DNA from 3 places in the Thalassotalea coralli genome. Region 3 is predicted to be linked to each of the others. Evidence: predicted binding sites of a transcription regulator. Region 3 holds the regulator's gene; each other region holds the start of a gene.

The links. Region 3 encodes FNR, which switches genes on or off when oxygen is low (the NO sensors DNR and NnrR bind a similar motif). Its sites were predicted from a motif close to TTGATCTAGATCAA; they were not measured.
Region 1: the regulator FNR is predicted to act here: its motif matches at 1,430-1,443, upstream of ACOB80_RS03110 (putative zinc-binding protein).
Region 2: the regulator FNR is predicted to act here: its motif matches at 1,234-1,247, upstream of hemN (oxygen-independent coproporphyrinogen III oxidase).

The regions. Positions count from the first base shown of each region.
Region 1 is NZ_JBVVBK010000001.1:691,769-701,676, forward strand. Features, by position in the region: gene ACOB80_RS03100 (YehS family protein) at 1-362, shown strand, start outside; gene ACOB80_RS03105 (2-hydroxyacid dehydrogenase) at 389-1,351, shown strand; gene ACOB80_RS03110 (putative zinc-binding protein) at 1,506-1,868, shown strand; gene ACOB80_RS03115 (hypothetical protein) at 1,951-2,298, shown strand; gene ACOB80_RS03120 (GNAT family N-acetyltransferase) at 2,306-2,920, shown strand; gene ACOB80_RS03125 (acyl-CoA thioesterase) at 3,035-3,451, shown strand; gene ACOB80_RS03130 (alpha/beta fold hydrolase) at 3,489-4,457, opposite strand; gene ACOB80_RS03135 (DUF2986 domain-containing protein) at 4,634-4,795, opposite strand; gene ACOB80_RS03140 (polyphosphate kinase 2 family protein) at 4,919-5,746, opposite strand; gene olsF (bifunctional ornithine lipid synthase OlsF) at 5,962-7,674, shown strand; gene dapE (succinyl-diaminopimelate desuccinylase) at 7,934-9,154, opposite strand; gene ACOB80_RS03155 (CPBP family intramembrane glutamic endopeptidase) at 9,285-9,908, opposite strand, start outside.
Region 2 is NZ_JBVVBK010000003.1:291,646-301,553, reverse strand. Features, by position in the region: gene ACOB80_RS09595 (GTPase-activating protein) at 94-696, shown strand; gene ACOB80_RS09590 (DUF2489 domain-containing protein) at 705-1,193, shown strand; gene hemN (oxygen-independent coproporphyrinogen III oxidase) at 1,305-2,675, shown strand; gene ACOB80_RS09580 (DUF1285 domain-containing protein) at 2,716-3,258, opposite strand; tRNA gene ACOB80_RS09575 (tRNA-His) at 3,396-3,471, shown strand; gene ACOB80_RS09570 (hypothetical protein) at 3,830-4,132, shown strand; gene ACOB80_RS09565 (hypothetical protein) at 4,224-4,502, shown strand; gene ACOB80_RS09560 (hypothetical protein) at 4,639-5,055, shown strand; gene ACOB80_RS09555 (hypothetical protein) at 5,176-5,601, shown strand; gene ACOB80_RS09550 (hypothetical protein) at 5,785-6,099, shown strand; gene ACOB80_RS09545 (hypothetical protein) at 6,207-6,548, shown strand; gene ACOB80_RS09540 (hypothetical protein) at 6,666-7,094, shown strand; gene ACOB80_RS09535 (hypothetical protein) at 7,709-7,945, shown strand; gene ACOB80_RS09530 (hypothetical protein) at 8,063-8,605, shown strand; gene ACOB80_RS09525 (hypothetical protein) at 8,795-9,175, shown strand; gene ACOB80_RS09520 (ribonuclease E inhibitor RraB) at 9,280-9,663, shown strand; gene ACOB80_RS09515 (cupin domain-containing protein) at 9,790-9,908, shown strand, end outside.
Region 3 is NZ_JBVVBK010000002.1:508,246-518,153, reverse strand. Features, by position in the region: gene ACOB80_RS07675 (ABCB family ABC transporter ATP-binding protein/permease) at 1-282, shown strand, start outside; gene ACOB80_RS07670 (DUF1415 domain-containing protein) at 315-869, shown strand; gene ACOB80_RS07665 (hypothetical protein) at 969-1,757, shown strand; gene ACOB80_RS07660 (glucosaminidase domain-containing protein) at 1,776-2,621, shown strand; gene ACOB80_RS07655 (hypothetical protein) at 2,810-2,947, shown strand; gene ACOB80_RS07650 (NCS2 family permease) at 3,221-4,513, opposite strand; gene ttcA (tRNA 2-thiocytidine(32) synthetase TtcA) at 4,593-5,486, opposite strand; gene uspE (universal stress protein UspE) at 5,618-6,547, opposite strand; gene fnr (fumarate/nitrate reduction transcriptional regulator Fnr) at 6,644-7,363, opposite strand; gene ACOB80_RS07630 (sulfite exporter TauE/SafE family protein) at 7,407-8,075, opposite strand; gene ccoS (cbb3-type cytochrome oxidase assembly protein CcoS) at 8,082-8,285, opposite strand; gene ACOB80_RS07620 (heavy metal translocating P-type ATPase) at 8,285-9,908, opposite strand, start outside.

The DNA of each region.
Region 1 (9,908 bases), on a different contig from region 3:
TGCTAAAGAAGATACAAATCGCTTTCTCGTTAACAAGCGACCAAGTTATTGAGCTACTTGCCAGCCAAGAAATGACCATAAGTGCTTCAGAACTTAGCGCATTTTTCCGTAAACCTGAGCACAAAAACTATCGACGTTGTAAATCGCAAGTGTTGCGTAAATTGTTGATGGCGATTCAAGTGTCAAACCGTGGTCAAAGTAAAGGCAAGGGAAAAGGATCTGGAAAGACCAAATCTTATCGAGATGATTCGAGCAAGCCTAAAAAAATACCAGCGGAAAAAATTTGGTATAACAACCCCAAACTGCAAGAAACGCCGGAGAAAAAGTCGTCGGGTCGTGGCAAATTGTCATTGAAGAAATAAACATAGAAGTTAGTGGCAGTAGCTAAATGATGACAGCTCTAACAATCGCCTTTATTAGCCAGTTAGCTGAAGAGCAGCAGCTTGCTTGGCAGCAAGAACTGAATAGTGCGTTTAATGCGGTGGGACAAGAGTGTCATGTTGTGCGAGATGACGAATTAACCGATGGCGAAAAAGCACACGTTTCCATTGCCATTGTTGCTAACCCTGACCCACAGAAATTAGCTAACTATCCCAATTTAATATGGGCGCATAGCTTATGGGCAGGGGTAGAAAAATTGATAGCTGAACTGCCATCCCCGAACTTTAAGTTAGCAAGATTAGTAGACCCTGTGCTGGCAGAGACTATGGCACAGGCGGTGGTTGCTTGGAGTTATTATTTACTTCGCGATATGCCTATCTATCGGGCTCAGCAGAAAGACCAAAGCTGGCACCAACATGAAGTAAAGCTGACAAGTGACGTTAATGTCGGCGTTTTAGGGTTAGGAGAGCTTGGCCAACAAGCTTGCTCGCTATTGCTAGCCAATGGTTTTAATGTCTCTGGCTGGAGTAGAAGTGCTAAAACTGTTGCTGGTGTCAGTTGTTATTCTGGCACGGAATCGTTAACTAAAATGCTCGCTCAGCAAGATATTGTCGTTTGTTTGTTGCCGTTAACAAATGAAACACATCATTTATTCAATTCAACGCTTTTTAGCCAATTAAAAAAGGGCGTGTCGCTTATTAACTTTGCAAGAGGAGCAATAATTTCTGATGAAGATTTGCTATCTGCGCTTGAACAAGAGCAAGTTAAACATGCAGTACTTGATGTGTTTGCTATCGAGCCTTTACCTAAATCACATCCATATTGGCAGCACTCGAAAATCACCGTTCTCCCGCATATTTCGGCACCTACAAACAGACAAAGTGCTTGTAAAATAGTAACGGGCAATATTGTTCGCTATTTAGATTCGGGCGAACTTCCAGCTACAGTCGACTTTAATCGCCAATATTAAGTCAGCAATCAATTGTTTTTTGGTAAAGCTTTAACGCTTTTTTCATATCTTATTTAAATCTTAAATATCGCCAAGCCCTAGATCTAGATCAATTTTTTGCTGGGCTATCTTTGTTAGCATGCAAAGTCATTGTGTTTGCTAATTAAGGAACCCCATGACTAAACCCGTAGTGTATGCCTGTATGGGCTGCTCTAATGTTGGCCGAATGGCACATGACATCGCTTTAACATTAGACCAAGACGGCTTAGCTGAGATGTCTAATATTTCCGGTGTTGTCGCAGATAACCAGTCGTTAATGTCGACATTAGAATCTGCTGTTTCAGTTATCGTAATCGATGGTTGCGAAGAACATTGCAGTAAAGAGTGCTTGTCAGAAAAAGGCGTGGAGATTGATCAACACTTTACGTTAACAGCGGCAGGCATTGAAAAAAGAGATAAGTGGCAAGACTCCTTACTCGATAACAGTAAAGCTGTGAACTATGTTTATCAAAAGTTACAAAAAGCTTATCAAGATTAATTAAAAAGAATGTGCAATATTGCGTATAACTGTTTAAGATTTTGCCTTAATTAAATGTTTGAGTCTTAAACAGTTATCGACAATGATGTCTTTCTACTTTCGTATTGCAGCGCTGATACAACCGATAAGGCCACTGATAACCTTATTGTGTGTTGCTTGTTTTTTATTTCTCGTCTATTTACTGGTGGCAGCAGGCCTTGAACTTCAACAACAGTATTTAAATACGACCTTGTTAGCATGGCTATGGGCGCTATTGTTTTTCGTTTTAGCTCACAGCTTTTATCCCAAAACGCAGTTAGATGACAACGCTGGCTGGTGGCAACGCTTAAAACAAAAATGTTTGGGCTTTTTTGCCGTTATCTTCACATTATTTTTTACCGGCTTGTCTCTGGCAAGCTTATACGTTACTTACAAAATACTATCGACTTGAGGGAATAATGAAAGCACTTGTTGAGTATCTTCAACCAAACTATTTAGCAGAATTAACATCAGAAACAGTAGAGCTCATTCCATTAGTACCTGAGCACCGAGATGCGCTTGTCAAAGCAGCCAGTGATGGAGAACTTTGGAAGTTATGGTTTACTAGCGTACCTAATGAAGAAAAAGTGGATGCCTATCTAGCGATGGCTTTTGAAACTAAAGCGAATGGTACAAGTTTACCGTTTGCCGTTGTTGAAAAGGTGACAGGCAACATTATAGGGACAACGCGCCTTTGTAACGCCGATGTGAAAAATAGAAGAGTAGAGATAGGATACACTTGGTACAGTAAAAGCTTTCAACGTACTTCAGTTAATACCGAATGCAAGTTATTAATGCTTGGCTTGGCATTTGAACAAATGGAAGCCATAGCAGTAGAATTTAGAACACATTGGTTCAACCATAAATCTCGAGCTGCCATCGCAAGGTTAGGGGCTAAGCAAGATGGCGTGCTAAGAAACCATCAAATAAGTCCAGATGGCTCGATTCGAGACACAGTAGTATTTTCAATCTTAAATACTGAATGGCCGTTAGTGAAAAAGTCGTTAAATCATAAATTAGATGCATATAAGTAATTGTTTACTTGCTATAATTATCGTTAAAAGACATACACCTCAGGTAGTTAGCTAGGTTAACTAACTACTTTCAATAACTGAATCTAAAAGATTCGAGATACTTGAGAAATTATCATGAGATTCTTATCACGACGTTTGGTAATGCCAAGCGATTTAAACTATGGCTTGTCATTATTTGGTGGACGCGCTTTACAATGGATTGATGAAGAAGCGGCCATTTACGCGATTTGTCAGCTCGAAACAAATTACTTAGTGACCAAGCATATCGGTGAAATTACATTTGAAGCACCGGCAATGCAAGGTGATGTAGTTGAGTTCGGTTTAGAAACCACCAAAATAGGTAAAACTTCCATTACTGTTTCTTGTATGGTGCGCAATAAAAAAACTAAGAAGACGATTTGTTTGGCAGAAGATATCGTCTTTGTAAAAGTTGACCCTGAAACTAAGCTACCAACACCTCATGGTAAAACGATGGAAGAGCTAGAGAGTCAAACTAAAGATGAGATGCGTTCGTTAAATATTAACGCCTAAGTTTGACTCTTTCGCGAGAGCTAAATCTTACTCGTGCCTAGCTATTGCTAGACGCGAGTGATACGGTTTCTACGATAGTTGATATCACGGTTTTAGGTGCATCTCCTGGAATATTGTGAGTCGCTCCCTTAACTATAATGCGTTCTGAATTATTAGATAGCTTAGCGATGCTTTTTTGCATTTTTTCCCAGTCATCTACGACAGCTGCAAAGCGAGGGTTGTTCGCATAGGCTTGCTTGTCATGGCTTAACACCAGCATTTTTAAATTGCCGAAATCATAATTAAAGTCTTCTAATGGTGTGTAAAAACCTTTTTCATTACGATAGGTAGAAAGTACATGCGCATAGCTAAAGCTAGTGTAATACTGACTTAGTCGTTGTGAGGTAGGGGATTCATAAGTGGTAAAGATGTTCTTGATAGCTGAAATGCCAAATGTTGCATCGGCGTAATGCCATAATTTTACAGAGTCTTGGATTGGATCGAGTTTGCCTCGCATGACTTCGTGTTGGTTCTCGTGAGCAGAGTCCAACAAAATCAAAGCTGATAAGTTTAAGTTGCCACGTGCAACGGTTCTTCGAGCAATAATACCGCCATATGAATGGGCAACTAATATCACAGACTCGTTTCCTGCTACATGTTGGATAAGGGATTCTTGCAATAAGGCTTTTTCATCAGTTGAAAATGTCGTGGGTACATCGTCGCTACCACCATGACCTAATCTGTCGTAGTAACAAGCAGTAAAGTTTTTCGGTAGCTCTTGTACTATTGCAGACCAAGTGACTTCAGAGTCAGAGCCAAATCCTGTTTCAAAGAACACATATGGCGCACCTTGTCCTTTACACACATATCTTACTTGTTTGTCTTGGAAGGTAAAATACTCGCCAGGCAGTGTTATGTTTTTATGCTGAAAAAGCGTTATTGCACGCAGTAAAACATAAATGAGAATAAAGATTGCAGGGATATAAAACCGTTTCTTTGAAAAAACTTTTTGTACGAGGGAAGACACATTAATCCTTTAATTTATATGATGTTAGCTAATTTTAAACACAGCAGCTAATTAAGAACAATCTAAATTACCAGTAAGAAAGTACAATATGTGTAAGTAAATTATACCAGCTTCATCAAATTGGTATAATTGATGATATTTTTGTAGAAGTATGGTTTAGGTAATATAGTTAAGATTTATTCTATTAACGGTTGCACGTTTTCGCTTTGTTGTTGCTCTTCAAGTTTCGCTCTCTCGGCTTTGGAGATGTATTTAGGCTTATTGCTTTTGTTCAGTTTAGCATTCGCTTTTTTCTTCTTTGCAAGCAAAGTTGTTTTGACTTTCTTTTTGCGGTTCATGATTTAGTTCTAGTGATATGCTTTCGCGATTATTATGCGCTAGCAATTAATTAAATTTCTGAGAATAGTCGTTAGTCTATCAAAAATGTAGCCAACTATTTAGCTATTAGTTTTATCATTAGTTCAGGTATCAGATTCGATACCTAGTTTTTCTTTAGCTATTTTTACAAAGTCTTTATCAATAGGTGGAGGCTCAATGTTTATGCCTTGTTCTAGGGCTTCTACAGCCGTTTTTATTCCTTCTACTCGAGCAAACCATTTGTGCTCTGCTGGAATAACATGCCAAGGTGATTGCTCTGTAGAAGTATTTACTAGCATATCGTTAATTGCTTGTTCGTATTGTGGCCACTTTTCTCTATTGCGAATGTCTTCCTCGGTTAACTTCCAGCGTTTGTAAGGGTTTTCTAAGCGCTCGACAAACCGTTTTAACTGCTGTTCTTTAGATATATGCATAAATAACTTAACGATACGAACACCATCATCTGTGAGAGTTCGCTCAAATTCATTTATTTCTTGGTAGGCTCTTTGCCACTCTTTTTCACTGGCAAACTCTTCAACACGCTCAACTAGTACGCGACCGTAATGAGAGCGATCGAAAATCGATATTTTTCCCGGTGGCGGCAAGGCTTTTTGAAAGCGATATAAATAGTGTCTGCCTTGCTCTGCTGGTGAAGGTGCTGCAAATGGGAAGACTCTAAAGCCTCTTGGGTCGAGCTTTTCAGTTATACGCCTTATTAGCCCTCCTTTTCCAGCAGCATCCCATCCCTCAAGTAAAATGATAGCTCTGTGACCTTGGTGATAATAGGCTTGTTGCACCATTAACATACGCTTTTGCCAGTAACTGAGTTGTTCGTGGTAATCGGCCTTGCTGGAGATTTTACTGATAGCTAAGTAGTCATAATGTAAGGTTTCTTGAGTTTTTATGTGCTTAATCGTTGATGGATGTTTCATTAGTAAAGCCAGTTTCCAATTATGCGTAACAACGTAAGTAACAAACTACTGCTATTAGTGTAGCTTAGTTTTTGTATTTGTCTGTAAATTATAGGTTTTTTTAGCACTCCTTGTTACGCATTTATGACGATGCAATAAAAGCGTCACCTCAGGGTCACCTAACTGTCATCGTTTCTAATTATTGTGGTCACAATGCAGTAATGGAGCATGAAAAAATGATAAAAATCGACGAAGTTGTCCAACAAAATTTACCTAATATTCAAGGTAAACCTTGGTTAGAAAAACCAGTTAAAGCGGTATTGAAGTCTCTACTTCATGAGAATAAGTTTCAGGAATTTGAAGAAAAATACCCGCATTTAACCGGATTTGATTTTGTCGAACAATGTCTACAGCACTTAGATGTAAGTTACTCTGCTAGAGATTGTGAACGTGAAAATATTCCAAGCCAAGGTCGTGTTGTTATCATTGCCAACCACCCAATAGGCTCTATGGATGGCTTAGCTTTGATTAAGTTAGTCAGTGATATTCGCCGCGATGTGAAAGTCGTCGTAAATAGTATGTTGATGACGCTAAAGCCTTTGCAGCCCTTACTGTTACCTGTGAATAATATGGGCGGTAAGACACCGAAAGAAAATCTAAAAGCCATCAATCGGCATATAGAAAGTGATGGCGCTATTATTGTCTTTCCAGCAGGTGAAGTGTCGCGATTAAGACCTGCAGGCGTAAGAGATACTAAATGGAACAGTGGATTTTTACGTTTTGCTAAGCAAGCAAAAGCGCCTATTGTTCCTGTTTATATAGATGCAAAGAATTCAGCAACTTTCTATGGCGTTTCTATGATGTACAAACCTGCCTCTACATTGTTGTTGGTTGATGAAATGTTTAAGCAAAAGTGCAAAGACATCCCAATGCGTGTGGGTAAGCAGATCCCCTATGAAAGCTATCAGCAAGCTAAGTTTGATATTAAAACTAAAACTAAGCTGTTCAAGCGTCATCTATATCGTTTAAAGAAAGGGCAGTCTGAAATATTTGCTACTCAATCAGCTATTGCGCATCGTGAAGATCCAAAATTACTGAAAAAAGCGATTAAGCAATGTGAACATTTAGGGGAAACTCAAGACGGTAAGCAGATTTATCTTTATCGCTTTACGGAAGGTGATCCCATTATGCGCGAGATTGGCGTGTTACGTGAGCAAGCTTTTCGTGCTGTCGGTGAGGGCTCTAGTTTGCGAAGAGATATAGATAAATACGATATGTATTATCTACATTTGATTCTTTGGGATGATGAAGATTTAGAAATAGTCGGGGCATATCGTCTAGCTGATACTGACGAAGTATTGAAAAAACACGGCATTAAAGGCCTGTACACTCATACGCTATTTGCGTTGAGTAACGAGATGAACCCTTATCTGTCGCAAGGTTTAGAGCTTGGGCGAAGCTTTGTTCAGCCAAAGTATTGGGGTAAACGAAGCTTAGATTACCTGTGGTACGGAATTGGCGCTTTTATTCGTAAATACCCAAAATATCGCTACTTGTTTGGGCCTGTGAGTATTAGTAATAATATGCCACAAGCGGCGAAAGAGTTGATGGTTTATTTCTATAAGCTGTATTTTGGTGGTGAGCAAGATTTAGCACCATCACGTTCACCATTTACCATTCAACAATCTGTGGTAGATACATTAAAAGAGCAGTTTGTCGGCGATGACTACAAAGCAGATTTTACTAAATTAAAGCATTTATTAGCCAACATGGGCACTAGTGTTCCAACCTTGTATAAGCAATACAGTGAACTAACTGAACAGGGTGGGGTGCAATTTTTAGACTTTGGTGTCGATGCTGATTTTGCTGACTGTATTGATGGTTTAGTGCTATTAGATATAGAGAAACTAAAAGCGAAGAAGCGTGCAAGGTATTTATCTGACGATTAAATTTTTGCTGTCTATTAAATGATTTAAGGGCTCATGTTTATTTTCTGTAAATATGTGCCCTTTGTTAATTCTAAAGGTTAAATTAATAACTAACTCCTTCACCTTTCTCGTAAACTGAAGTGTACTTGTTGATTTGTCACTCTATTGAAATAACTATTTAGTGTAAAGAGGGAAAGAGCTCACTAATTTAAAATCAGCAGTTTGAATACCTACCCATATACAGAACTGAGATTGATTAACTTTTTCGTTTTGTTGAAAATTAAGCTTTCATCAAATTTATTAATAGTTTCTGATAAATACTTTCTAATGTAACTAAATCCGAAATTTTCACATGTTCATTGATTTGGTGGATTGTAGCATTTGGCACACCAAGTTCGATGACCTGACAACCAGCGCTGGCAATGAATCTGCCGTCAGACGTACCGCCAGACGTTGAAAGGCGTGGAAACAAATGACAGGTTTGATAAATAGCTTGCTCTGCTTCGGCAATAAGTGACTGGGCATTTTGTGATTGTTTATCAGTAAAATAAGGATCGCAAGGGCGCTGCCAGTCAATCGACATCGAAAGCTCTGGTGTTAACTTTTCAGATAAACACATTTCGATACGCTGCATAACCTGTTGCATTGTGTGTTTATGGCTGTAGCGCACATTAAAGCAAACTTTACTTTGGCCAGGGATAACATTATCAGTCCATTGCCCAGTTTCTATTGCCGTTATTTGTAGGCTAGAGCCAGGAAAATCGATACTGCCTGAGTCCCACTCTAGTTCGCTCAGGTAATAAGCAAATTTTGCAGCTAAGTGCGCAGCATTTTGCGCGTATTGAGGATAGGCAACATGGCCTTGTTTACCTTTTATGGTTATTTCGCCTGAAATCGCCCCTCTTCGTCCTACTTTGATGGCATCACCCGTTTTAGCACTTGCTGAAGGTTCGCCAACAATACAGTAATGTGGCAGCTGGTTTTGTCTGGCGAGGCGGTCGACAATTTCTTGTGTGCCGTGTATTGCTTCACCTTCTTCATCGCTAGTGATCAAAAAGTAAAATTGATACTTGGCAAGATCAAGTTGAGGAAGCACTTCTTCAAAAGCTGATAGCATGGCGGCAATACCACCTTTCATGTCGGCAACGCCTCGGGCGAACAATTTTTCACCGGTGATTGTTGGGGCAAAAGGTGGGTTTTGCCATAGTGTTTCATCACCAGGTGGAACGACATCGGTATGACCAGCAAAGGCTATTCTCGTATTACCTGTACCTATTTTAGCGATTAAATTACTGACTCCGTGACAGTTAAACTGCTGGCAAGTAAAACCGAGAGCAGTTAGCTGGTCATTTAAGTATTGTTGGCAACCAAGGTCGTTTGGCGTTATCGACGCTATCGACAAAAGTGCTGAAAGATGGCCATATAATGAAGACGATAGAAATGCATTATCTGCATGTACAGAAGCGGAGAAATTGACAGAGGTTGTCGCTAAATCAGCCATATCAAGGAAACAGTATTTTAATTTTACATCAGTTTGCTGATTGAATATGACTAATAGATGACTACATTATGATCGCTAAATGACAAACTATCGTCTTTTTTCAATCAAATGTTGTGGTAAGCAAGTTGTACTAAGCGATTGGTTGAGCGACGAAGTAGTAGCCCAGCCCTAAAGTAAAAATAAGCAAGCCCATTAAACTGTGTTCTATAACAACAATTGCCGTTGATTTAGATTCGATAAACCGAAAGCTAAAAATTAAGCTCGCGAAAAAAGATAGCATGACAGCTATCCAGTTTCCGTAGATAAAATGGGCTAATCCAAAGCTTATGCTACCTAATACAGCGCGATGAGATTTGTTTTTGAACAGTTTTTTATAGCGATGAAAAAAGTAGGTACGAAAAACGAGTTCTTGTGGGATCACAGATAATATCGGGTACAGCAATAAGAGTAACAACCAGTATTGAGGCTGCTCTAATGGTAAAAAGAGTAGTCGTTCGGGGAGCAAGACTAATGTTAGTACAACCAAAGCTGGTGTCACTAGAATTAAGGTTTTAAGAAGTGGTGTCAGATCTGCCTTTTTTAAATTAAGTGTACGCTGCCAGTGTTTTTGTAAAACACCTTTTTGCCATAGTACATAAGTACAGCAACAACTCAGTAAAACAATAATTGCGACCGCATATTGAGCAACAAACTCGCGATTTATAATGAGTAAGATAGGGAGTAACCAAAATAACGCTACATACTCTATCCAACG
Region 2 (9,908 bases), on a different contig from region 3:
TTTCTTTTTGGCGATTTAAAAATAATTTCGCTAACTAAAAACCTTCAACTAAAGTAAAATACACATCATTGTTAGTAATTGAGTATTGCGTTTATGACCCGCAAGAAAAAATCCAGAAATCCAAATAGTGCTCCTATTACGCTTTCTAAGGCAGAGCGTAAAAAGCTGGCAGAAATGAAAGAAAAGCGCGTAAGAAAGCCTACCGGTAAAAAGCCAGGTAATCGCCAACAAGAAGGTGCCCAGAAAAAATCGACGACAAATACGTCGAATAAAGCAAAAGATCCAAGAATTGGCAGTAAAAAGCCAATTGAATTAGGCGCACCAATCAAAGCTCAAGCACAGCAGAAGAAAAAGCCAGTTAAACAAGCTGAAAAATCGTCACCGATAGCGAAAATTCGCGTTGTGGAAACCACGCAAAGTGTTGATGCTATTAGCGAGCAAATAGAGGCTATTGAAAACAATGCCGAGTTACAGGCGGTTGTAGAAAAGCAAGAAGCTGGACAAGCGTTAACAGAAGCGGAAGTGGACGTGTTCAACGAATTGATGGAGCAGTATCATCAGTTGCAAGAACAGCTGCTTGAGCTTCAAAGCGATGAAGAAGGTGAAGACGAATATCCAGCAGGCGATTTAGACGATGACGCCTTGTGGGATAAACTAGACGCAGACTTTGACGTATTTGACCCTGATAAAGAGTAAATCCCATCATGAGTACAACTTGGATGATGCTTATCATCGCTGGCGCACTAATTATTGCCGGCTTAGCTTTTTACGCAGGGCGTTTATTGTTTCAAGTAAAAGCTCAACAAAAAAAACGTGAACAAGCCCAACAAGAACATCAAAAAAAACTAGCGGCGCACGACGTTAAGGTGCTCGATAGTGTGGTGATTATCGTGCGTGCAATGAAAGAAGAGCAATGTGATATTTCAGAGGGCTGTTGGCGTTTAAGTGTGTTATTAGATTCATTGAAAACTAGCGAAAATTTGAGTCTTGAATTTCCTGCAATTTTTGAGCTATATCAGCGTATTAGTCATATGCCGATATTAGAGGAGCGTAAAAAGCTCGCTAAAAAAGAGCGAATGAAATTAGATTTAGAGCGCACTAAAATCGAAAACGAATTGTACAGCGATGTTTTTGCTAATTTAGACTTGCTGCACAACTATGCTGAAGAGAGACTAACTGCGTTAAAGCAGTAACCTCTTTTCTCTTCTTAGGTTACAAATAAATACCAAAAGGTTGCGTTTGATCAACAAAGAGCTGACGCAAATGTAATAAAATTGTTCGGTGATTGATGACTAGGAAATTTCATGCAAGCCGAACAGTTTTTTGACCCTACACTTCTGAGCAAATACAACACCAGTGGCCCACGGTATACCTCTTACCCTACTGCGTTAGAGTTTCAGTCGGGTTTTACTAGTGCTGCTTTGGCGTCGGCGATTCAAGCGTCACCCAACCGTGAACTGTCGCTATATGTTCACATTCCGTTTTGTCATTCGCTTTGCTATTACTGCGGCTGTAATAAAGTGGTCACTCGTCATCGTGACAAAGCCGATATCTATCTAGATTATCTAGAAAAAGAAGTATTATCGCGTGCTTCGCTTTTTAAAGATTACACCGTTAAACAGCTGCATTGGGGCGGCGGGACACCAAGTTTCTTAACCAAAGAACAAATTACCCATTTAACTCAGTTGTTAAAAAGCCATTTTAACTTTGCCGAAGATGCTGAGATGGGTATCGAAATAGACCCTAGAGAAATTGAGTTAGACTTGGCAGATCACTTATGGAGTTTGGGTTTCAATCGTTTGAGCTTAGGCGTTCAAGATATCGACGAGAAAGTTCAAGAAGCGATAAACCGCGTACAATCGACCGAATTCTTAGCTGAATTTATCGCTCATGCTAAAACCGTGGGTTTTAATTCTATCAATGTCGACTTAATTTACGGCTTACCGCATCAAACACAGGAAACTTTTGGCAGAACCTTAGCACAAGCGAAAGCAATGGATGTCGATAGAATTTCGCTGTTTAGTTATGCTCACTTGCCGTCTCGCTTTGCCGCTCAGCGTAAACTGAGAGATGAGTGGTTGCCAAATGCCGCACAAAAATTTGCGTTAATGAAGCAAGCGATAGAAACGTTATGTGACTATGGTTACGACTTTATCGGTATGGATCATTTCGCTAAACCAACGGATGAACTAGCCATTGCTCAGAAAAATGGAACGCTACATAGAAATTTCCAAGGATATACCACTCACGGAAACTGCGACTTACTAGGCTTAGGTGTATCTTCTATTAGCGCTATTGGTAATTGCTACAGCCAGAACGAAAAAGACCTAAAAACCTATTATCAAGCCATCGACGATAAAGCACATGCAATCGACAAAGGCGTAACGTTAAGTGAAGATGATTTAATTCGTGGCGATGTTATTCGCGAACTTATGTGTAACATGCATCTAAACAAAGCTGAGATTGAAACTAGGTACGGTATTCAATTTGACCAGTACTTTAGCGAAGAGCTGGAGATGCTAAGGTGTTTTGTTGAAGATGGTATCGTAACCTTAACTGAAGACACTATTCACGTCTCGCAGCGCGCCCGTTTGTTAATTCGCATCATTTGCATGACGTTTGATGCTTATATGAAGCAGCACTTAAATCAGCAGCGTTTTTCACGCGTTATTTAGCTTAAGGCTCGATACTCATTAGATGCTGTGAGCTATAACGCTAGATAAAACCAAGGTTAATAGTTTGCTCGCCACTGGTAAACGTCATGGCGGGCTTACCGTTTACAGCATTTTCTTTCGCTAAATCAACCCACTGATAATAAACATTGCGGTGTACTTTTGCCGTTAAATTGCGCCTTACAGTCACTTCTAACGTACCATCATCATTTAAGATGACCGGGTGCTGTAAATCGAGTAAAAAAGCATCATCTAAATTAGTGGCCACCGCCATGGTTGTATTTGTATCGTCACTCCACTCCCATTGTGAGAGGACAAAAGGGCAGTCATCTACCTGTATTTTTACTTTCTCTACAGGGGTTACTAAAAAGTATTCATCCCCTTCGCGTTTCAAAACAGAGGCAAACAACTTTACCAAAGCAATTCGTTTAAATGGCGTGCCATTATAAAACCAACTGCCATCACTTTTTATTTGCAGGTCAATCTCACCGCAATATGCCGGATCCCATAAGTCAACAGGAGGTAAGGCTGGCTTCCCCTCTTTGTTTAACGAAGAAAGTTGCTCCATTAATTTGTCTAAAGCCATGACGGATCCTCGTAAATATCAATTGCTCTAATTCTAACAAATATTTTCACTTTTTTGATGATAATCCTTGTCAGCATTTCCAATGTGCATTAGAATTCGCGCACTTCGTTGGTATTACTAACGAACGTTTCTCAGTGGTGGCATTAGCTCAGTTGGTAGAGCCCTGGATTGTGATTCCAGTTGTCGTGGGTTCAAGTCCCATATGCCACCCCACTTTTCTCTCTGAAATTCTTATGTTCACGGATTAACATAGCTTTGGTGGCACCACGGCAGGAATCACTGTGTGATTCTGCAAATACCCGTTAGCGCGCGTTCAAGACCCAAGTGCCACCGCGTTTTTCTATCTAAAAATCATTATATGCATAGCGAGCCATTTTCATCTTCGTTAAATAAAACTCTTGGTTTCTCCGAGCCAATATTACGTTGAAGATTGTATAAATTGTTGCTAACGTACTAAAAATATTAAATAAAAATTAGCGTGAAGTGACTAGGTACAAAATATTTTATTTGGTGTTAATGAGAATTCACGCTAATACGCTGTTATACGTTTCTATTGAATGGTGTAAGTTCGGTGTCTGAAGAAGCAATTGAAATAGCGAAGAAGTTGCTGAAAAGCGATGACGATTACTTAAATAATGTAATTAAACTTTTGCGTATTGGTAATAATAAATATGGTCAATGCTGGGATACGGAATATCATATCTTTGGTGAAATAGCTTCTGAAACAGATCATTTGCCGCTAAATCATGTTAGGTCAAAATGTTCAAAAGAGTTTCTAGTTAGAGCTGACAAAGAGTTAGTTGAAACTATCGAATATTATCGAGATTATGTTTTCAAAGCCTGTAACATCATAATAAGTAGCAAAAACGTATAACAAGTCGCTCAATGGGACAAATATCAGTTGGCTTTTGTTCCTGCGTCACTTATTTTAGCCAACTAATATTTGCCCCTTAGCGGGGCGTTATATGAATCTTGGTATGGTTGAAGTCATCATCGTAATTTTCGTTGGTTTTATCTTGATAAAAGCGGTTCGTCATTCGCGAAAAGTTAACAAAGATTTCTCTCAACTTGATAAACAGCAAAAAGATGAGTTGGTTGAATTAGTCAATTCCAATCCAAAAAAGTATTTCCTGTCAGGTGGTTCATATACGAAACTACCTAAGCCGTTAGCAATCATCGGAAATATTCTAGCTATTTGTGTAATTTTGTTTTTTGTGGTCTTATTTATCGCATCACTTTCATAGCGTTATTGGTTTAAATTCATATAACAAGTCAATTAAGTGCGGGACTGCTAAAGCTTGGCTCAGTTCCGCTACGCTACACAAGTATAGCCAAGCGTAATCAGCCCCTTATTGGGGCGTTAGTTGCCTATGGAGAGTCATGAGAAATTTTATAATCTGTGTGCTTTTATTTTTTTGTTCTTCAGTCGCTTTAAGCGACATTGAGTTACTTGCTAAGGCCGCACAAACGACAGATTATTTGAATTTCAATCCTGATTCCAAAGAAGAATTCAATACAAAATCAGAATATCTGGGTGAGTTAAGCGGAAAATTTAAACTCTATAATCATACGTATTACTTTAATAATAATTCTAGAGCTGGTCATAGGTTAGTAATTCTGTCGAAATCTGGTGAACTGATAGGTATGTATGCAGTTAATGACTGGGCTACTTCTGTAAAAGACAAGTGTGTATATTTCCCATTTGAGGAAGACTCTGGAAATAAGATTTGCTTAAACAATGGCTCTTTTCCCGAACAGGCTTGGATCGATGGTGAGCTGCCGCTACTGTTTAAATAGGCAACTAACAAGTCAATCAAGTGAGCGACAAAAATCAATTGGCTTGTAGCTCGTTCCTCGCTAAAGTATAACCAATTGATTTTATGCCTCTTATTGAGGCGTTATGTTTTTTGGATAGTTATGACTCAAATCAATAGTAATGGAATGGTTAAAAAGCAAAGTAGATTAGAAGTAATTCTCAATATTTTAGGCTTTCTTTGCTTTATAGTAATAGCCAACCTTTTTCCTTCTGGCTATCCAATTATCCAAGAGGATAGCTTGGTAGGATTTTGGCTTATTCCTGCGGCTTTTTTATTCGCTTTAAGAAATATTGAAATTTTTATAGAAGACGGAAAAAATGTGCCTCAATATTTAATTATTTTTATAGTTAAAATAGGACATGGTGTATGGATCGGCTTGTCTTTTGGCACAGTATTAATCTTAAATGCTTGGTACGCTAATCCGAATGGTGAAACATTTGAACCATTATTAATAGCTGTAACATTAAGCGCTGGTTCTACATCTTATGTTATTAACGAATTAAGAAAATTAATAAAAAAAACATAACAAGCCAATCAAGCACGGGACTGCTAACAGCTTGCTCGGTTCCGCTTCGCTTCACAGTTTAGCAAGCTATTACCATCCCCTTATTGGGGCGTTAGCTAGCACATGAGACCTCTATATAAATTCTTGATCATTGTTGAGGCCATAATTGGGTTTGGTCCTCTAGTCTTATTGTTAGGGTTTGGCTTGATCACTATTCCCATTTCAATCATGGGTATTTTAGATGGTTATTATGGCGCACTGATTATGCTACTAATAGAGGTCGGCGGCTTTTTAGGTATGTTCGCGTTTATCTCCGTTTTGATGCATATATTAGAGCCTAATAAGTATTTTTTATCTTTTATTAAATTACGTTTATTTATAATTTGCGGCTTTTGCTCAATTTTGGGATTTGTGTTTATGTCAGGTATAAATATAGAGCTTATTTGGCTTTTAATACCTGTAGTTGTAGCCGCACATTTTATTTATTTAGGCCGCAAATATGTGTTTTCTGCTAGCTAACAAGTTACTCAAAAGGACGCAAAACGCTTGGCTTGCGCTCCTTCGTCGCTAATTTTAGCCAAGCATTTATGCGCCCATTGGTAAGGCGTTAGCTGTACAAGGAAATCATGAGTAACATCAAGTTTCACTCAAAATGGGAAGCAGAAATTGAAACCGAAGAAGTGGTCAATTCAGGAACTTGGTATTACCAAAACGAAATCCCATATACTGCGAAATTGATTAAGCAAAAATGGAACTATAAAAGTACTGATTTGCCAATTCTGGATGAAATACTTGAAGCACCATTTTGTGACTACATTGATTACTCTATTAGTGATGAAGGTGTTTTGTACTTTTGGCGTTTTGAAACTAATGGAAATAAGAGTTCTAGCCCTGTTTTTCCAACGTATTTCCTAGCAAGAGACTATATAAATACTTATGGTTATAAATACGAATTGGATAAGAGTTAAGTACAGCTAACAAGCAACTTAAGCGGGACAAATAAAGCTTGGCTTTTGTCACTGCGTTCCAAATTATAGCCAAGCATTAATTTGCCCCTTAGTGGGGCGTTGTATTGCAGGAGAGTTATGCGAAGCCTTTTAATCTTGTTGCTTTTTCCCTTTCTAAGTTTGGCTTCTTCGGTTTCAATTTCGTCCAAAACTTTAACCCCTGAACAAGCAAATGAGTTGGGTATATATAGGTTAACGTCGGAAAATGTTCAAAGTAATTGGATCGTTTTAGTTTATCCAAACAAAACAATGAAAGCTGAATTATCGGAAGTCATTGTTACATTGAGTGAGGATGGGAAGCTTATAACCACTTTTCCTGTCCAAGTTAGAAATTTTGAAATTTCTCCATTAAAAAGGCTTGATGTGGTTCTAGAGGAAAAAACTAAGCGTAATATGGAAGTTTCATTTACTTATGGCGCAATCAACTATGTCATTGAAAATGTAATGGAATTAAAGGGTATTGAATACAATGAGTTTGTTAAGCAATATAACAAGCGCATTAAGTGAAGGGACTGCTAAAGCTTGGCTCGGTTCCGCTCCGCTACACAGTTTAGCCAAGCATTATCAGCCCCTTATTGGGGCGTTAGGTGCCTAGAGTATTTATGATGCTTGACCAGTTAAAGACTAGATATAAGTTGCTTACTCACATGATTTCCTTATTTTGTGTTTTACCTAGTTTTTATGGGATGTATAAGCTACAACCACTTTGGGAGTATTTAGAATCTGAATACTCGAGAGGTGTAGTTGGAATCGTTTTTCTGGTATGTATAATCTTTCTTTTTATCGTAAATACCATTGCTGTGTTTTTTTGCTACAGGGAAATATTGAAGTTTTTCTACCCATTATCTAATAAGCAGTTTTGGGATTTAGCCTGGTGTAGATGGTATCCTAGTAATTGGTTTCAATAAGCACCTAACAAGCGCATTAAGCACGGGACTGCTAACAGTTTGCTCGGTTTCGCTCCGCTTCACATTTTAGCAAACTATTAACCAGCCCCTTATGCGGGCGTTAGGTAGTTACTGGTGTTCGAGTTCTGTATTCAAAAATCCTATACGAGTGATGAGTTGCTTGTATCATTCTTTTCAGACTCAAAAGATAATGAGTTTAGAGAAGCTCTAAAAATGATTATGGAACCGCACGGATTTAGTTGTAGGTTTGATGAATATCATATCTACATTGATATGTGCCGTGGCGACAGAAAGTTAAAGCATTTAACTATTTCATCTGATGAATGGTGTGTTTTTGGTGAAACTAATACATGGGGCAACAATGTAGAGTTGAACCATGAATTAATAAATTGGCTGAAAGCGAAACTACTTAATAGTGGTTATTTCAAGCTTAGAGATAAAACTACCTAACAAGCTGTTAAAGTGCGGGACTGCTAACGTTTGGCTCGGTTTCGCTTCGCTACACATTGCAGCCAAACATTACTTAGCCCCTTATGCGGGCGTTAGGTGCTATGAGCAAGGAAGCCGATGACTGATAACTCGCAAAGCTTAAAACCACTTTTAGATTTGATGCAATGCAGAAAATTAAAAGAAGTAAAAAAGCTAGCTAAAAAAATTGAAATATCTAGTGATGGTCTTTTTAAACTCATATTGTTAGCGCAAGCAGAAAAGCTTGATGTTTTCCCATACTTACACCAAATTCATTGTAGAGAGCATCAACCAGAACACCTTCATTTAACAGATAAAGATTTAAAAGGCATTGCAAATAACGGTGTCGGTAAATTAGAAGGTGGTGCAATCAAAGCCATGTCAAAAGTTAACCAAATGTTCAGAGAGAGAAAGTGGACTGTTGGTCATATGTTTTACACACCAGACTTTAAATTCTGGCATTTTTTCTACTTTGATCTCAAAGATATGGCAACTGAAAATAACCATTGGAAATTTGGCGGGAGCCACGTACATTATATTTCGGACTTAAATCCACAATACACAGCGGAGTCGGCTTGGGAGCAGTTTACTAGTGGTTCAAAGTCTTTCGGTGGTGATGTACATTTAAAATATAGGAAATAGCACCTAATAAGCCAATCAAGTGACGGGACTGCTAAAGCTTGGCTCAGTTTCGCTTCGCTACAGAGTTTAGCCAAGCATTTATCTGCCCCTTATTGGGGCGTTAGGTACACGGGGTTAGTCTTGTATAAATTTTTAACTTTCATCTTGATTCTATTTCTTCAAGGATGCCTGCCAAAGAGTGATACTGAATTGGCTGAATTAATTGTTGGAACATGGTCATACAACTACGAATCTGGTTCATACGGATTTATCGAATACACCAATAGCGGTGATAAATGTGAAATGAACTTCTCTTTTAGTGAAAGTGGTAGATTATCGATAGATTTTTACTGGAATAAATGGCGAATTGAAGATTCAATTATTAAATCAAAAATGCATGCTAGTACTGCAACCTTTATGGAAAAGGGGTATGTCATTCACGACAAAATAATTGAACTCAATAGAAATATATTAACTGTTGATATGATTGTTCCCGAAGGTGACTTCAAAACAGAGTACCATCAGAAAAGCAAAGGCTCTGAAGCAGGTAAGGTATGCTCTATCGTGCAAATGCATCTTACAAGTGCATAAAGTACCGGGACACAAAACAGTTGGTTTTTTGCTTGTCCCTCGCTAGATTATAACCAACTGTTTTTAGCCACTTATGCGGGCGTTAGGTTTCATAGGGAATATTGATGGATTTCTCCATATTTTTGAGTGTCATTATTGTCGCTGTAGTGATCGGTGTATTTATATATCTAAAAAAACGAAGCACCCCCACTGAAAAGAAACTTGACCCAAATAAGTTATATACATTCACTTATGTCTTTGTCTTTGATTCTAAAGCGCAAGCTGAAGCACTTGTATCTTCTCTACAATTGGAAAACGTTGAAGTTGAAGTTACTCAATCACAAAACAAAGCTAAATGGTGGGCAAGGTTTTCAATGAAAGATAGACCTGTTTCTAATTATTACATTGATTTAGAAACTAAATTGATAAATGCAGCAGATAAGTATGAGGGTAAGTACGGCTGGATTGATATCCTTGATCCTGATGAACCAATGGTAGAAATAGTATAAAACCTAAGAAGGCAATTATGCGTGGAAGGCCTAAAGCTTGGCTGGCGCTCATTCTTCGCTAATTTTAGCCAAGCATTACCAGCTCTTTATTGGGGCGTTAGCAGTAAATGAATGTATGGAGTGAAAATGAAGTTTAATGCGATAAACTTTGAAGATAAGTTCTCGAAATTTACTGAGCACTGGTCTCCTCGTGTTGTTGCGGAGATGAATGACTATCAATTTAAGTTAGTTAAAGTTGAAGGTGA
Region 3 (9,908 bases):
CGGACTATATTGAAAAATCCAGCTATTTTGGTGTTTGATGAAGCGACATCTTCGTTAGATAGCCAAAGTGAACAAGCGATATTATCTGCTATCAAAGAAGTTTCACAAGGTAAAACAACCCTCGTTATTGCGCATCGTTTGTCAACTATTGTTGATGCAGACGTTATTGTCGTTATGGCAAAAGGTCAAGTGATAGAGCAGGGTAGCCATGACACTTTGATCGAAAAGCAGGGGCATTACAGCAAAATGTGGCGTCTGCAACAAAGCAGTTCGTCAGAATAAGATAACCTATTAAATATTCAAGAAGTATCTAAATGATAAGTAAAGAAAGTGCTATTGCACAGACTAAAGCGTGGCTAGAGCACGTTGTTATTGGTTTTAATTTTTGCCCTTTTGCGAAAAAAGAGTTTGTAAATAACACTATTGAATATTCCGTGATAGATACAAGCGACTTCACTCAATGTATTGATGGCGTTATTGAGCAGTTTGAGTTACTCGATAATAACAACCAGATCGAAACTAGCTTAGTTATCTTAGTTAATGGCTTTGACTCTTTTGAGCGATACTTAGACTTAGTGGATGAAGCACAATGGAAATTAGAAAGGTTGGGTTACCAAGGAAAGTATCAGTTAGCGAGCTTCCATCCAGATTATGTTTTTGAAGGTGAAGATCTTAATTCTGCTAGCCACTTCACTAATCGATCACCTTTACCAGTAATCCATGTAATACGTGAAGAGAGCATGGCTAAAGTATTGTCCGTGTATAAAGATCCTGAATCTATTCCTGAAAATAATATTGCTTTTGCCGAGGCCAAAGGTAGTGAATTTTTCGCAGAATTGTTACTTAATTTTAAGAAAAAGGCTGAGTAAACAGTCATATTTTTTTCCTATCTATAGCCGTTTAGGTATAATCGCTTTCAAGAATTATTGACAGTATATGTCAAACAATAACTATTGAAGGTTTGTTAAGTGGAAGAAAAATCAAAGTTGCAAGTAGGTGGCAGCATAGAAAAAGCGCTCAAAGGACAATATAGCATTAATGTCAGTGCGGTTCTGAAAGAGGCTTGGCAAACAAGTTTACACTCTAGAAAATCAATCAATTTAGGCTTGTTGTTTTGTCTAGCTATTAGTTTGGTGGTGGTATCTATTGGTGGTCATTATGCCGGTGGTATACAGGCTCTGATGACGCATGAACAATATGGGCCAGGTGTTAATTTAGCTTTAACCTTAGTTGTTTCACCATTTATTGTTGGCGTAGAGTTGATGGGTGTTTTTCATGCTGTTGGTATTAAAACCAAAGCAAGTATGGTGTGGAACTTCTTAAATAAAGCCGCGTTTGTCACCCTATGTGCGTTATTAACTTCTACTTTCACGTCGTTAGGCTTTGCCTTGCTAATTGTTCCTGGTGTTTATTTAGCGGTTGCTTTGTCCCTCGTATTACCTTTACTTGTGCTTAAGAATTTATCACCTCTTAAAGCAATTATCATTTCTTTACAAGCGACACGATTTCAGTGGCTTAACTTATTCTTAGTGTACTTTGTGCTAGTGTTAGCGCTTATCTTTACTTTGCTACCAGTTGTAGCTACACAAGGGCAACCTATAGGCATATTAGGGTTAGCTATTACTATTTTCTTACTCAGTTATTTAGCGCCCATGTTCTATAATGTAAAAGGAGTTCTTTACCGCGAAATCTTTGGCATGGAATTGAGTGTGGAAAAAGGTGAACACTCAACACATGATGGAAATTTTTTAGCGTAAAAGATTTAAAGGAATGTTATGCAAAAAGTGACTAAACGGAATGCGTTGCAAAAAACGTTTCAATATTCATTTGTTATTGTAATCGGTATTTTGTTTGTTGTGGCGCTGATCCGCCCGTTTACGCAAAAGACAGTGGATTCAGACGAATTGAAACGCAAGGAAGATCAAGTAATTCCAACTAAGCCAGACATAGAGAAGCCTCTTCATAACGTTGATTTACCTGATTTTGCCGCAATAAAAGATGTACGAGAAAAGAAAAAAGCTTTTTTCGCATTTCTACGTCCAGCAATAGAGCAAGAAAACCAGAAGCTGCTGTCTTTAAGGAAACAGTTAGTCGAATGGCAAGGCATGTTAGCGGCTGGTGATTCCTTATCTACGTCAGAACTGACTTCAGTTAAATCTATTGCTAAGCGATATAAAATTAATAGCAAAGCGGCACCTGATGTGTTACTTCAGCGAATGATTGACCAAATTGATATTGTTCCTCTTGAGCTGGTTTTAGTGCAAGCTGCGAATGAATCTGCTTGGGGAAGTTCTAGATTTGCGCGAATAGGATTAAACTTTTTTGGTATCTGGTGTTATCAAAAGGGCTGTGGCATGGTGCCTAGCGGTAGAGATGCAGGTCTAAAGCATGAGGTTGCCGCTTTTGACTCAGTTAATGAAGCTGTAGGTCATTATTTATATAACATCAATACTAATGGAGCATATAAAGCGCTGAGAGAGACGAGAAGACAGCTGCGAAAAGAAAACCTTCCGTTGGATTCAGCTATTATCGCAACCGGCTTACTGGCTTATTCAGAGCGTGGAAGCGACTATATTATTGAGATTACAGAGATGCTCAGGCATAACGCGAGATATTTTTAGTAACTAGCATCATTTTAGTGATAATAAAAAACCGCCATTAGGCGTTTTTTTTGATTGTCAGCTTTAAAGCACCTCCTATTTAGGTGGTGATCGTTAAGTTGGGGCTATGCCCGTAAAGAGCCTAGCTCCAAAAGAAATCCTTAAAGTTCTGGGAAGAGCCAGTTTTTTCTTCTCAATTGGTATGACGAATGCCCGTTCCCGTTGAAGCGATAACAGCAAATATTTTTAAGGCCGCCACGCCTGTCAGCCATGGATGGCTGACACTGACGCGCGGTTGGACGAGCATTCGTCAGGTAGGCATGACGGTTAAAATATTTGGTGTTTGACTTCGGTGAGTCGGGCGATGAGGGCGCCTACATGGACGTAGGTGGTAGAGCAACGCAGTAGCAGTTGCCGAAAAGTTAGAGGGAAACAATCGATTTTTCCCTCTAACGTGCTGTCGGCACACCGACAATATAGTGTGAAGTTAAAAAGAAGCTTGAAAGAATTTAACTTTGAGACGAATCAATACTTGAAAGAAAGTAGCTCCCTAGAAGGGAGCTGTGCCAACGCCACCTGCTATGTAGGTGGATTCTTAATTTTTAGTTGCCGGCACTCTATTAGGCAAAGTAAGCAAACTTAGCAATAAATAACAGTGCTAATACCAATACGCTAATGTTGATTTCTTTGTACTGTCCGCTAAATGCTCTTACCGCAACATAACTAATAAAACCGAACGCAATACCGTGAGCAATAGAGAAAGTTAGTGGCATAGTAATACAAATAACCGCAACAGGAACTGCTTCAGATAAGTCATCCCATTTTACATTGATCAAACTCGCCAACATTAATACAGCTACATAAAAAAGAGGTCCTGCTGTAGCGTAAGCTGGTACCATGCCTGCTAATGGTGCAAAAAATATTGCGAGTAGAAATAAAATGCCAACCGTTACTGCAGTTAATCCTGTTCTGCCGCCCGCTGCCACACCAGATGTACTTTCTACGTAGCTAGTGGTGGTAGATGTACCCAACATACTACCAGCGACTGTTGCAGTAGAGTCGGCTAAAAGAGCTTTGCCTAATCGTGGTAATGAGCCATTTTTGTCTAATAACTTGCCGCGTTGAGCTACCGCAATTAAGGTGCCAGACGTGTCAAACAAATCAACAAATAAGAAAGCGAAGATAACACTTAACATGCTGATTTCTAATGCGCCACTGAGATCAAGTTGCATAAAGGTAGGCATAACTGACGGCGGTGCTGATACGATTCCATTAAATTCAACATGGCCTAAGGCTATGGCAATAAAGGTTACCAATAGAATTGAGATCATTACAGAACCGTTAATGTTTCTATTCGCTAAACCAACAATGGCAAATAAGCCAATTGCTGCCATAACCGCTGAAAAAGAAGTTATATCACCCATGGTTAGTAAAGTTGCAGGGCTATCGACGACAATACCAGCATTCTTAAGGGCGATAAACGCCAGAAATAGGCCTATACCTGCTGCTATACCAAATCGTAAAGAGTGAGGGATAGCGTTAATTATCCATTCTCTGATGTTAAACAAGCTTAAAATAATAAATGCACAGCCAGAAATGAATACTGCACCCAAAGCAACTTGCCATGTATAACCCATATCCAATACAACGGTATAGGTGAAAAATGCATTAAGTCCCATACCTGGGGCCAACGCTATTGGGTAATTTGCTAACATACCCATGACAAAACAGCCAATAGCGGCAGCAATGCAAGTCGCTACGAAAACGGCACCTCTGTCCATACCCGTTTCTGCCAGCATCGCAGGATTGACAAAGATAATGTAAGCCATAGTTAGAAAAGTTGTAATACCTGCTATAACTTCCTGTTTAACAGTCGTTTGATGTTGATCTAATTTAAAATATTGATTAAGCATAACAGTAGGGTTTGTTTGTTTAATGAACAATAGTACACCCAGCTTTTAAATTCAAAGCTGAGTGTGGTATTTGAATTACTTAAATGTTTGAAACGTCAATAATTAACGAATCATCTATGTTGGTAGAAGACACCAGCTCTTTCGAAAATTCATATTCGGCTCTTGGCTCTGATCTGTCGATTGGTAGCTGCTCAAAGTCAAATAGCTCGGTATCAGCAAGTTGGCTCGGACTAACATTCTTAATCGATTTAAAAATGTTTTCTACGCGACCTGGGGTTTGTGCGTCCCATTGATTAAGCATTGCTTTAATATTTTGACGTTGCAGGTTTTCTTGAGAACCACACAAGTTACAAGGAATGATAGGGTACTGCTTGATCTCTGCAAAATTAAGTAAGTCTTTTTCTCGACAGTAACTCATTGGGCGAATAACAATATTTCGCCCATCGTCTGCTCGTAATTTTGGTGGCATTGATTTTAATGCTGCACCAAAGAACATGTTAAGAAACAAAGTTTCGACAATGTCATCTAAATGATGGCCTAGCGCTATCTTGGTTGCACCTATTTCTTCAGCGAACGAGTACAAAGTACCTCGTCTTAGGCGAGAGCACAGCCCGCAGGTTGTTTTACCTTCTGGTACTTTTTCCTTTACAACCGAGTATGTATCTTTGTCTATGATGTAATAAGGAATATCTAATGATTCAAAATACTCAGGAAGTACATGCTCAGGAAAGCCTGGTTGCTTTTGATCTAGATTAACTGCAATGACTTTAAAGTCCACAGGCGCAGATTTTTGCAGGCTTAGTAAAATATCTAGCATGGCAAAACTGTCTTTACCGCCACTAATACATGCCATTACAACATCGCCATGTTCAATCATCTTGTAATCGGCAATGGCTTTACCCACTTTACTGCGCAAGCGTTTTTGCAGTTTGTTGGCTTCGTATATGGCTTTGCGGTTATCTGCTTCGGTCATAAGAAAACTTCGTCTTTGAAATGCTAGGAGCGTGTAAAAAGGGGCGTATTATAATGCGGTATAGGCAAGATGATAAGTAAAAAATAACCAGCATTTGAAGCTGGTTATTTCATTCCATTAATGTCGAAAATTTAGTCTTGAAGTGGTGAACTATAACCCGCTGGTTTTAAAGCTAAAACGTCACAGTTCAATCGATCAATGACATGCTCAGCTGTATTTCCGATTAAAGCGGCAGATAAACCTGTACGGCCTATTGTGCCTAAAATAACTAACTCTGCATCTAACTTACTAGAAACTGCTTCGATAACATCTTCAGGTAAGCCTTCTTCAATGTGGGTCTGCTCTGCTGAAATGCCAAATTTTTCTGCATGATTAACCATGGCATTCTTGTGATGTTCATACATGGAGTCGTTGTATTCGTTTGCATTAAACTCTGGAATTTCTATCGCTATATTTACTGGCGTACCAGGAAATGAATTAACTAAATGGACATTGCCTTGAATGAGGTTAGCTAGATTAACTGCCTCTTCTGTAATTATGCTGTTAAGAGACTGGTGCTCTTGTTCATCGCTTCCTACATTCAGTGCTGCCAATATATTCCCGTCTTTTGGCCACAAGTGATCTTTCACCAATAATACTGGGCAAGGGCATTTACGGAGAATATGCCAATCAGTTGGGGTAAATATTACCGATTTTAACTTGTCGTGCTCATGAGTTCCTTTAATGACAATATCGTAACCGTTATGCAGCACTTGTTCGATAATAGGTTCAAAAGGGCGGTTGTGCCAAACAACTTGAGAGTCAATGTTAACGTGTTCGTGTGGAGATTCGTCGATAATTTCTTGTAACCACTCTTCACGGTCACGAATTAAAGACTGACGCATTGCTTCTCGTTCATCTGCGGAAAGCATCGTTGTCATTTCGTAGGAAAAATCAAATATAGAAAGAAAAGCGGTAATTGAAGCGTTAGTTTTACTCGCTAATTCAATTGCACGGTTAAGCGCCTTTTGCTCTTCTACAGTAGGATCTATAACGGCGAGAATTTTTTTATACTTCTCCATGGCAAACTCCAAATAGTCACTTTTAATTCAATTATAGCGACTGCTGGCGTTTGCGCACGGGAATTTATTGTTTTAAATCAAGGGACCAGTAATTATTTATAAAGAAGCTACTTCGTCTAGCTTTTCATTATTCAGGATAGTAATTAGCTTACCATCAACCTTGATTAGTCCATTTTTGTCAAAGCGATTAATTAAACGGCTTATTGTTTCAACTGTTAAGCCTATGTAGTTACCGATATCACTTCGTGTCATTGACAATCTAAATTCAACAGAAGATAAACCGCGTTCTTTATAACGACTGCTTAGCGTCGATAAAAAAGTTGCCAAACGTTGTTCTGCGTTTTTGCGGTTAAGCAAAGTCATCATTTCTTGATCAGTACGAATTTCAGCGCTCATCATACGTAACATTTGCTTTTTCAATTTTGGCATTGCGTTAGATAGGGAGTCTAGCGTGTCGTATGGAATTTCACACACCATTGAAGTTTCTAGAGCTTTAGCAAAACTTGGGTGTTCGGCAGAAGCAATAGCATCAAAACCTAATAAATCACCAGCTAAGTGGAAGCCTGTAATTTGCTCTTCGCCACTTTCGTTGACAGTGTAAGTTTTGAAAGTACCTGAACGAATCGCGTAAAGCGATTTCATTTGCTCGCCATCTTGGAATATCTGCTCACCTTTTTGAATAGGTCGCTTACGATCAATTATTTGGTCTAGAGTTTCCAACTCTTGCGCGTTAAGAGAAAACGGGAGACACAGTTCACTGATACTACAATTTTGGCAATGAATATGTTGCTGACCTGAGCATTGACGCTTGTACATAATATCCTTAAATTCTCTACGGGTAATTCCAAGTGGAATATTATTAGAACATCTTCATATATGCAAATTTTAGTGTAATTATTCCATAAAAAATTAACATTAAGGCAATTGCACGGCGAACCCAAATCTTTGTTAACAATGCATTAACCTTAGAAGCGCCAAAAGATACCAGTAATAGAGCAGGTAAAGTTCCCAATCCGAAGCTTAGCATGATAAGGCCGCCTTGAAGTGCACTGCCAGATGCTAATGACCAAGTTAGCGTAGAATAAATAAGCCCGCATGGTAGCCAACCCCATAAAGCGCCTAAAAAGGTTGCTTTAGTCGCCGAATCAACGGGAATTAAATGTTTTGATAGTGGTTGCAACGTTTGCCACAGACTCTTTCCAACTTTCTCTACGTGAACTAGCAGAAACGCCCATTGGCCAATATACAGTCCGAGTAGAATGAGAAAAACACCGGCAATAACGTTTAGTATTAGCACAGGAAAGCCAAGTTGTTTGACCATTAATGAACTGGTAAAGCCAACAATTGTGCCTAACAAGGTATAAGAAAAAATCCTGCCAGCGTTGTAGCAAATAATATATAACTGCTTTTTAGGGTTATTGTCTCTAACTGCACCGGTAAGCATCGACGCAATACCTCCGCACATGCCAATGCAGTGGCCTGTTCCTAGTAATCCTATTAAAAACGCCGATAACAGGTCTAGTTGCATCTAGGGTTATTCTTTAGGTGAGTTGTTACGCTGATCATTAGCAGCGGTTTGCGATGTTGTCTTATCTTTTTTGTCTTCATCAAACAAAATGCTCAACCCTTGCTTCTCTAGATCATCAAATTGATTTGATTTGACCGCCCAAAAGAAAAAGTAAATCCCAGCTATTGTCAATAAAATAGCGATTGGAATTAAAACGTAGATAATGCTCATTACTTGTTTGGCCTTTTCGTTTTTAATAAACGCAGTGAATTAGTAATTACCAAAATTGAACTTAATGACATGCCGATTACTGCCATATAAGGAGTAATATAACCACTCACGGCTAATGGCAATACAATTGCGTTATAGCCAAACGCCCAGCCATAGTTTTGCCAAATAATTCGCCTGGTTTTATCTGCTACATGCAATAAATCTATAATAGCATTTAAGCGGTTGTTTAAAAGAATAACGTCTGCACCACTTTTGGCAATATCTGTACCACTGCCCATTGCAATAGAGACGTGAGCGGCACCAAATACAGGTGTGTCATTAACACCGTCACCAACCATGGCAATTTTTTCGTGCTCCTGCCTAGAGGTTAACAATTCCATTTTATCTTGTGCAGTAAGTTGGCTTTTAATTTCATCAAGCTGCAGTTCTTTTTGAACTTTTTCACAACCTTGTTGGTTGTCACCAGATAGCATGAGTGTGTTGTAAGAACGTTCTTTTAATGTAGCGATTAAGCTTTTCGCGTCATTTCTAATGTGATCAGAAATATTAATACTAGCGACAAGCTCTTCGTTAACTGTCATCACAATAGGTAAGTGAGTAAATTGTGTTAACTGGTCACCTTTTAGCAACCAACTCGGTTTTCCTATCATAATAGAAAGATCGTTTATAACCCCTTCGATACCAGCGCCTGCGTGCACTTTAACTTGGCTAGCATTAACGCCAAAGTCTCTGTAAGGAACAAAAGCTTTTGCGATTGGGTGTTCAGAATAAGATTCTAGCGCAGAAGCAAAAGCGAGTAGGGTTTGTTTATCGTATGAACTTGTGTGTAATTCCATGCTAGCGATAGCAAAGTCACCTGAGGTTAAAGTGCCTGTCTTATCGAAAGCAAAGCCTGTTATTTCTGGTAATGTCTCCATTACATGGCCACTTTTAACCATAATTCCCGCTCTATTTAAGCGCGTCGTGCCACAGGTTAGTGCGGTAGGTGTTGCTAACGACAAAGCACAAGGACAGGTAGCAACCAAAACTGATAGTGTTATCCAAAATGCTTCTTCTGGCATATGTTGTTGCCAATAAATAGCGGTGCCAATTGCGGTCATCAAAATAATGGCAACGAAATATTGGGCAATTTTATCAGATAGCTGAGCAATTTTAGGTTTGTGAGCTTGAGAAGCTTCACTGAGTCGAATTAGCTGACTTAACAGCGAAGTTGCACCTGCTTGTTTAACTTCAAGTGTCAGGTTGCCATCACCATTAACTGTACCAGCGAAAACACTGTCGCCAATTTGTTTATCGACAGGTCGTTGCTCGCCAGTAAGCATAGCTTCATTTATAGGGCTAGTGCCGTTGATAATTACACCGTCAGCAGGAATTGTTTCCCCCGGTTTTACAAGTACTAAATCGTTTTCTTGCAACTTTCTTGCGACAACGATTTCTTGCTGTTCACCATTGAGGCGCGTGGCGGTTAGAGGCATTAATTTTAGTAGATTAGCTGAGACTTCAGCAGCTCTATTTCTTGCTCTAAACTCCAGAAACTTGCCGATAAGCAAAAGGAAGGTGAACATAGAAACTGATTCAAAGTAGACTTCACCTGTCTGGGTTATAGTAGCCCAACAACTAGCA